DNA from 2 places in the Streptomyces sp. NPDC017448 genome. Region 2 is predicted to be linked to the other one. Evidence: riboswitches for the same ligand, from Rfam matches in the RefSeq annotation. Region 2 holds a riboswitch; the other holds the start of a gene.
What was found. Region 2 has a riboswitch for cyclic di-AMP ahead of ACH4K1_RS28875 (M23 family metallopeptidase). Riboswitches for the same ligand answer to the same signal wherever they lie in the genome.

Region 1 (4,197 bases), on a different contig from region 2:
TGTGACATACGTTCGCATCCCGCTAGGTTCACGGTTCGACGTGCGGGCCGCACCATGCCCACGCGTCACTCGGGCACCGGGGCGCGGGGCGTGTGAACCCGCCGTACGGCGCCCGGGCACCTCGCTCGTCAGTCGCACGGAAGGCATACCCATGGGCTCCGCGAACGGCAGACACCGCCGACCTCGCCAGGCACCCGCCATCGTCGTCGCCGCGGGGGTGACGGGATCGGCCATCGCCATCCCGCTGCTCGGCGCGAGCGGCGCGCACGCGGCCGACTCGGCCACCTGGGACCGGGTGGCGGAGTGCGAGAGCGGCGGAACGTGGAGCGCCGACCTCGGCAACGGCCACTACGGCGGGCTCCAGTTCTCGCAGGCGACCTGGTCGGCGTACGGCGGCACGGAGTTCGCGCCCCGCGCCGACCTCGCCAGCCGGTCCCAGCAGATCTCCATCGCCGAGAAGGTCCTGGACGACCAGGGCCCCAAGGCGTGGCCGAGCTGCGCGGTGATCTCCGGCCTCGCGGTGGACGGCAGCCTGCCCGGCGTCGACCCCGGCACCCCTCCGCCCGCCGATCCCGCCGCCGACCCCTCGGCCGCGCCGACCGGTGAAGCGGACACGGGCGACAAGGCCGATGAATCCGGCGCATCCGGCGAAACCGAGGAGAAGGGCGGGGGCGAGAAGGGCGGCACGCCGGAGAAGGGCGCTGCGGAAGAAGAGACCGGAGCCCCCGGCCCCTCCGCGACGCCCACCGACCCGCCGGCCTCCGACGCCCCTGAGGCGGGCCCCTCGGCCGGCACCGAGGCCCCGGCGGGCGAAAGCGGCGAGGACCGTCGGAGCGGCGGCAAGCACCGCGGCGCCCCCGCGCCCGAGAAGGCCGAACGGGAGGGCGACGGCCCGCGCGGTTCCGGCCGGCACGCCTCGCGCGGTGACGGCGACGCGAGGAACGGAGGCGCGAGGAACGGCGGCGCGCCGGGCGGATACACGGTGAGGGCCGGCGACAACCTCTGGTCGATCGCCGACGCGCAGGAGCTCCCCGGTGGCTGGACGGGCCTGTACGAGACCAACAAGGACGTCCTGGGCCCCGACCCGGACCTGATCCTGCCCGGCCAGAACCTGGACCTGGGCTTGGACCGGAAGGCCGAACCGGGCGTCGATCCGGCCGCGCCGGAGAGCGCCGAGAAGCCCGCCGCCGACTGACCCCCGGCAGGAAAACGCCCCGAAAATGTGGGCAGTTCAGAGACCTATGTCCACTTTTGCGTAAGTGAGACATGGGTCTCTTTGCTTCAACTCACGCATTTCACCCGGCCGATCCGGGCGGATCGCCCCCGACCTGCGGAAACGGGCGGGCCCTGGCGGCGAGTTCGGACTGATTGTCCCCTATGTCCGTCCTTGAATGTCGGGGTTGGCTGTGTTTACGGTCTAAGCCGCTCGCACCGCGGGCCCCGACGACCGTCACGCCGAATCCTGCCGGCGGCCGGAGGGAACAGACGCGCAAGCGCCGTAGGCAGGAGCGGGGGACCCAGGTAAGCCGCCGGGCCCGGACGCCTCGTCGAGAAGACGGGGCCGTACGGAGCCGGCTAGGGGTGAAGCGGTGCGCAAGGACGCACGGCCGGGCAACTCATCAGCCCGAACCCGACAGCTCACCTCGTAGGCGTCGGTGAGGAGATTCGTTCCATGCTGCTGAACAGCAAGGGCAAGCACCGCCGCCCGTCCAAGGCCACCCGTATCGCCACCCTGGTGGGCGTCACCGGCGCCGCCGTCGCCGTCCCGCTGATGGGTGCGACCAGCGCCTCCGCCGCCTCCGTCGAGACCTGGGACGCCGTCGCCCAGTGCGAGTCCGGCGGCAACTGGTCCATCAACACCGGCAACGGCTACTACGGCGGCCTGCAGTTCTCCCAGTCCAGCTGGGCCGCCGCCGGCGGTACGCAGTACGCCGCCCGCGCCGACCTGGCCTCCAAGGACCAGCAGATCGCCACCGCCGAGAAGCTTCTCGACATGCAGGGCCCGGGCGCCTGGGCCTGCGCCGGTGCGGGCGGCCTGACCAACGACGGCGTGGACCCGGGTGTCAACACCGGCTCCGGCCAGTCCCAGCAGGCGCAGCCCGAGCGCGAGGCCGAGCAGCCCACCACGCGCTCCGAGCAGCGCTCCGCTCCGCAGGCCGCGCCGAAGGCCGCTCCGCAGGCCGAGAGCAAGAAGACCGTCACCACCCCGACCGGCGAGAAGGTCCGCAAGGGCGACGGCGAGTACAAGGTCAAGACCGGCGACACCCTGAGCAAGATCGCTCAGAAGGAGGGCGTCAAGGGCGGCTGGAGCAAGCTCTTCCAGCTCAACGACGACATCGTCGAGGACGCGAACCTGATCTTCCCGGGCCAGCAGCTCCACCTGAAGTAACCGCCGTCTCTCCTCCCCGGGGGGAGGGCGTCCGGCGGCCCCCTCCCCCGCACGGCTTCCCGGCCCGGCGCGCTCCCCCCGGCGCGCCGGGCCGGGTTCTTCGTGACGGGAGGCGGGAAGCGCACCCGGCTGCGTTCACCTCTTGTGGTTACCGCTCAGTAGATTTCTGGAGTTTCGCCCCGATACGCACGCTCCCGGCCCCTTTTTCGTCCCAGGAGGCGGGCGGTCGGCCGGTCAACGGGGCCGAGCCGGATAGGCTCGGGTCGCAAGGCCACAGTGACCCTGCACAACCAGTGTCAGATCCCAGAAGGAGATGCCTCGTGCCGTCCATCGACGTCGTCGTAGCCAGGGAAATCCTCGACTCCCGGGGCAACCCCACGGTCGAGGTCGAGGTCGGCCTCGACGACGGCAGCACGGGCCGTGCTGCCGTTCCGTCCGGCGCCTCCACCGGCGCGTTCGAGGCCATCGAGCTTCGCGACGGCGACCCCAACCGCTACCAGGGCAAGGGCGTCGAGAAGGCCGTCCTCGCCGTCATCGAGCAGATCGGCCCGGAGCTCGTCGGGTACGACGCCACCGAGCAGCGCCTCATCGACCAGGCGATGTTCGACCTGGACGCCACCGAGAACAAGGCGTCGCTCGGCGCCAACGCCATCCTCGGCGTCTCGCTGGCCGTCGCGCACGCCGCCTCCGAGGCGTCGGACCTGCCGCTCTTCCGCTACCTCGGCGGCCCGAACGCCCACCTGCTGCCCGTTCCGATGATGAACATCCTGAACGGCGGCTCGCACGCCGACTCCAACGTGGACATCCAGGAGTTCATGATCGCGCCGATCGGCGCCGAGTCCTTCTCCGAGGCCCTGCGCTGGGGCGCGGAGATCTACCACACGCTGAAGAAGGTCCTGAAGACCAAGGGCCTCTCCACCGGTCTCGGCGACGAGGGCGGCTTCGCCCCGAACCTGGAGTCCAACCGCGCCGCCCTGGACCTCATCGTCGAGGCCATCAAGGAGGCCGGTTACGTGCCGGGCCGCGACATCGCGCTCGCGCTCGACGTCGCCGCGTCCGAGTTCTACAAGGACGGCGTCTACGAGTTCGAGGGCAAGTCCCGCTCGGCCGCCGAGATGACCGAGTACTACGAGGAGCTCGTCTCCGCGTACCCGCTCGTCTCCATCGAGGACCCGCTGTACGAGGACGACTGGGCCGGCTGGAAGGTCATCACCGACCGCATCGGCTCCCAGGTCCAGATCGTCGGCGACGACCTCTTCGTCACCAACCCCGAGCGGCTGGCCCGCGGCATCGAGGAGGGCTCCGCCAACGCCCTGCTCGTCAAGGTCAACCAGATCGGTTCGCTGACCGAGACCCTGGACGCCGTCGAGCTGGCCCAGCGCAACGGCTTCAAGTGCATGATGTCGCACCGCTCCGGCGAGACCGAGGACGTCACCATCGCCGACCTCGCCGTCGCCGTGAACTGCGGCCAGATCAAGACCGGCGCCCCGGCCCGCTCGGACCGCGTCGCCAAGTACAACCAGCTGCTGCGCATCGAGGAGATCCTCGACGACGCCGCGGTGTACGCGGGCCGCTCCGCCTTCCCGCGCTTCAAGGGCTGACCCGTCGCAGGACGGTAGCCTCCGTCCGTCCCCGCACCCGGTCCCGTACCGTGTGCGGGGACGGACGTGTGTGACGGGGAGGCGGGAGACATGGCCGGGAAGGACCGCGACCGGTTCTCCACCTCTACCAGGCTGCGGCTGCTGGGCGAGCAGACCGCCGCCCGCGTGTACCGGTCGCAGAACCGCCGCCAGGCCCGCCGCTCCCGG
Region 2 (4,197 bases):
CCCGAGGCCGGGCGGCGGCCCGCGCGGTCGCGGAGTACGAGTCGTTCGCTACCTCGCTGGCGGGACTGCGCCGCCGGGCCCGCCACGGCGCGGTGGGCCCGGACTTCGGTGCGCGGGAGCGGGAGTTGCTGCACCACCTCTGGCAGCGCCGGGAGGTCGCGGCCCCGGCTCTCGCCCACGCGGCCCGCCTCACCTCCCGCCCGGGGGCCCACCGCGGCCTCCCGCCGACGCCGTACGGCAACGGGTACGGGTACGGGTACGGCAACGCTCCCTGGAGTCCGGCCGGTCACGGACAGCCGCGTAGCCTGGCGCCGGCGTACGGACAGCCGCCCGCCCAGCCGTACGCACCGCCGTACGGCCACGGATACGGGGGCCCGCCCCCGCCCCACGGCCACGCCCCCGCCCCGCACACCCACCGCCGCCCGCAGTAGGGCCGGCGGGGCGGACTCCGCCCCCGTCAGGCAGACGCCCGGGTGAGCAGCGCGATCTCCTCCTCCGTCAGGTGGAGGCCGGCGACCGCGACGAGGGCGGAGAGCTGTTCGACCGTGCGGGCGGAGGCGATCGGGGCGGCGACGGTCGGCTGCGCGGCGAGCCAGGCGAGGGCGACGGTGGCGATCTCGACGCCCCGCTCCCCGGCGACCCGGTCGAGGGCCGCCAGGACCTCGCGGCCGCGCTCGGACTCCAGGTGTCCGCCCGCCCTCGCGGACCGGGCGCTCTCGACGGTGGCTCCGGGCCGGTACTTGCCGGTGAGGAAGCCCGAGGCGAGCCCGTAGTACGGGACGGCGGCGAGGCCGGCCGCCGCCGCGGTGTCCTGGAGCTCCCCCTCGTAGGTGTCGCGGGAGACCAGGTTGTAGTGCGGCTGGAGGGCGACGTACCGGGCGAGGCCCTCGCGCTCGGAGAAGTCGAGGGAGGCCCGCAGCCGCTCGGAGCTGATGTTGGAGGCGGCGATGTGGCGCACCTTGCCGTCCTTCACCAGCTGGTCGAGGGTGGTGACGATCTCCTCGACGGGGACGGTCTCGTCGTCGAAGTGCGTGTAGAAGAGGTCGATGCGGTCGGTACGGAGCCGGCTCAGCGAGGCGTCGACCGCGCCCTTGATCGCACCGGCGGACAGGCCCCGGTGGTCGGGGTGGGCGCCGGCCTTGGTGGCGACGACGACGTCGGACCGGTTGGAGCGGGAGGCGAGCCAGTTGCCGATGACGGTCTCCGACTCCCCGCCCCGGTTGCCCTCGGCCCAGGCGGAGTACACGTCGGCGGTGTCGATGAAGTTGCCGCCGGCCGCCACGTAGGCGTCCAGGACGGCGAAGGACTGCTCCTCGTCCGCCGTCCAGCCGAAGACGTTGCCGCCGAGGGCGAGCGGGAAGACCTGGAGGTCGGAGGTGCCGAGGGGAGTGCGCGCAGAAGTCATATGAGGGCCCAACAGAACGGTCCGGAGCCGGTATTCCGCCGTGTCCGCCGTTGGTGGGCGGGCCCGCCCACGCGGGCCGTCCGCCCCGGACCCGTCCGCGCGGGCCCCGTCCGCCCCCCGGCCCCGTCCGCGCGGGCCCGTCCGTCCCCCGGACAGACCGGCAGCCCTGACGTCGGGGGGTGTGCGTCAGGGCTGCCGGGGTTTCGGGGAGGGCCGGCCGAGGAAGGGCGCCGGCCCGGGGCCGGCGAGGCGGTCGGCCCCCGGGGGCTCAGACCCGCAGGCCCTTGCTGTTCAGCCAGGCCATCGGGTTCATCGCGGCCCCGCCGGCGGTCCGGACCTCCAGGTGGAGGTGGACACCGGTCACGTTGCCGGTCCCGCCCATGCGGCCGATGGTCTGCCCGGTGGTGACCTTCTGGCCGACCGAGACCTCGATCGAGGACTGGTGCGCGTACCAGATCTCCGTGCCGTCCTCGAGCTGGAGCACCGTGCGGTAGCCGTACGCGCCCGCGTTGCCGGCGGAGATGATCGTGCCGCTGTGCACGGCCTTCAGGGGCGTACCGGCAGCCCCGGCGAAGTCGAGGCCGGTGTGCTGGCCGGAGGACCACATGGCTCCGGACTGGCCGTAGGTCGAGGTGATCGTGTACGAGGAGGTGGGCAGGGAGTAGCTGGCGGCGAGCTTGGCGAGCCGCTCCTCCTCCGCCTTCTTCTTCGCCGCTTCCTCCGCGGCCTTCTTCTCCGCGGCGGCCTTCTTCTCCGCCTCGTCCTGCTGCTCCTCGGCCTCCGCCGCCGCCTTCTCGGCCGCGGCCTTCTCCGCCGCGGCCCTGGCCTCGGCGTCCGCGTTGGCCTGCTGCTGCTCGGCCTGCTGGAGGATCCGGGCCCGCAGGGCCTCGCCCGCGTCGGTGCCGCTCTCCGCCTCGGCGGCGGTGAGCCCGGCGGTGGTGAGCGGCGCGGCGGCGACCGGGTCGCTGTTGTCGTCGTCCGCCATGAACGCCCCTACGCCGGGAAGGGACTTGGCGTCAGGGAGATTGTCCGCGATGGAATCGGGAAGAGAGATGGAGACCGGGGCCTTGTCCTGAGCGGTGGCGATGCCACCCGCTCCGACGGCCGCCATGACGCCGACCCCGAGGACGGTGGAGCTACGGGCCAGACCTCGCTGCTTGGCCACGCGGTGCCTGCCGCGCACGGGGCGGAGGGTGTCCTCGGTGGGGTTCCACTCGCCCGGGGACCGCTCCGCACCGCCGTAGACGTCTGCGGTGAAGGGTGACACGGCCTCAGGGGCAGGCTTGTTGGACGCCACGTGGGCGCACTCCTTTCCTTCCTTCTCGCCTACCGGGTTAGCTGACGGGTTCGGAGCAGGAAGGTCTCCTACGGGCCCCTCCGCCTCTCACGAGGCGCAGGCGTCCGATTCACCCCATGTAGGTGGTTCCCCGGTTCCCTTGCGGAATTCGGCGCTCGCGCGCGGCGCCGCCCTGACGACGGCTGTGACGACCGCACTGCGTTATCGAACGTTAATAGACACCCGGGTCCGATTCCAAGCCGTTCCTGTTGATCATTAACGAACAGGCCGGGGACGTACGGGCCACAAGCGGGTCGAACCGGGCGACTTGACCGCGGCTCAGCCACATTCCTTTTCCTGATGGTGCGTCAACCGTTATGCGGAGCGGTGTTCTTCGGTCACACACCGTGGTAAAGCCCCGCGCGCTGCCGCGCTACCCCTCGCCCCGGCCCACGATCGGCACCGTCGTCCGGCGTACCGGCTGCCCCTCCGCCGGCCGTCCCACGGCGATCAGCGCCATGTCGTCCGTGGCCCGCCCGCCCGTGTGCAGCCGTACGTCGTCGGTGAGCGCCGACAGCAGCTCCTCGGGCCCCGGGAAGATGCGTCCGCGCAGCCGGGCCTCCGGATCGTAGAAGACCCCGTCGGCGTTCCTGGCCTCGGACAGGCCGTCCGTGAAGGCGAGGAGCGTCGCCCCGGGCGGCATCGCCCACTCGTCGGCCCGGTCCGGCCACACCCCCAGGTTCATCCCCAGCGGCAGCGCGGGCGTCGAGGGCGCCAGCACCTCCAGGGTGCCGTCCCCGTGCAGCAGGATCGGCTCGGGGTGGCCCCGGTTGACGAGGCGGAGCGAGGCCGCGCCGGGCGGGATCTCGGCCAGGACGGCGGTGATGAACCCCTCCATGGCGTCCAGCCCGTACCGCCGCGTCCCCTCGCGCGCGAGCGCCCGCTCCAGCCGCTGCGCGACGCCCTCCAAGGAGCGCTCCTGCTCGGCCGCCTCCCGGAACGACCCGATGATCACCGCCACCGCCTCGACGGCGCCCAGCCCCTTGCCGCGCACGTCCCCCACCACCACGCGGACGCCGTAGGGGGTGTCGGCGACGGCGTACAGGTCGCCGCCCACGAACTCGTCCGCCTGCGCCGCCTCGTACCGCGCGGCCACCTGGAGCCCGCCGATCCGCTCGGCCGGGGTCGGCAGCACAGCCCGCATGGCGGTCTCCGCGATGACCCGGGCCGAGGCCAGCTGCTCGTTGCCGCGCCGCACCACCCCGTTGATGACCAGGGCCAGCACCGACGCGGTGAGCACGGTGAGCATCTCGATGATCGGCACCGCCTGGGTGGGGAACCCGTCGGAGAACCTCATCACGACGACGGAGCCGAGCGCCGCGATGCCCGTGCGGACGGTCCGGGACAGCGAGAAGAACGGGGCGGCGATCAGCGGGGCCGCGACGAACAGCGGGACGGCGGTGAAGTTGGCCGGGGTCAGCGAGTCGAAGACCAGCCCCCCGACGATCAGCAGCGC

Region 1: linked by a shared signal. The riboswitch ahead of ACH4K1_RS11085 (transglycosylase family protein) and the one ahead of ACH4K1_RS28875 (M23 family metallopeptidase) in region 2 are both predicted to bind cyclic di-AMP.

The regions. Positions count from the first base shown of each region.
Region 1 is NZ_JBIRLM010000005.1:87,902-92,098, reverse strand. It holds gene ACH4K1_RS11090 (transglycosylase family protein) at 152-1,195, shown strand; cyclic di-AMP (ydaO/yuaA leader) riboswitch at 1,485-1,667, shown strand; gene ACH4K1_RS11085 (transglycosylase family protein) at 1,673-2,389, shown strand; gene eno (phosphopyruvate hydratase) at 2,710-3,990, shown strand; gene ACH4K1_RS11075 (septum formation initiator family protein) at 4,081-4,197, shown strand, end outside.
Region 2 is NZ_JBIRLM010000024.1:17,934-22,130, forward strand. It holds gene ACH4K1_RS28865 (PrsW family intramembrane metalloprotease) at 1-431, shown strand, start outside; gene ACH4K1_RS28870 (aldo/keto reductase) at 458-1,405, opposite strand; gene ACH4K1_RS28875 (M23 family metallopeptidase) at 1,674-2,702, opposite strand; cyclic di-AMP (ydaO/yuaA leader) riboswitch at 2,714-2,866, opposite strand; gene ACH4K1_RS28880 (PP2C family protein-serine/threonine phosphatase) at 3,115-4,197, opposite strand, start outside.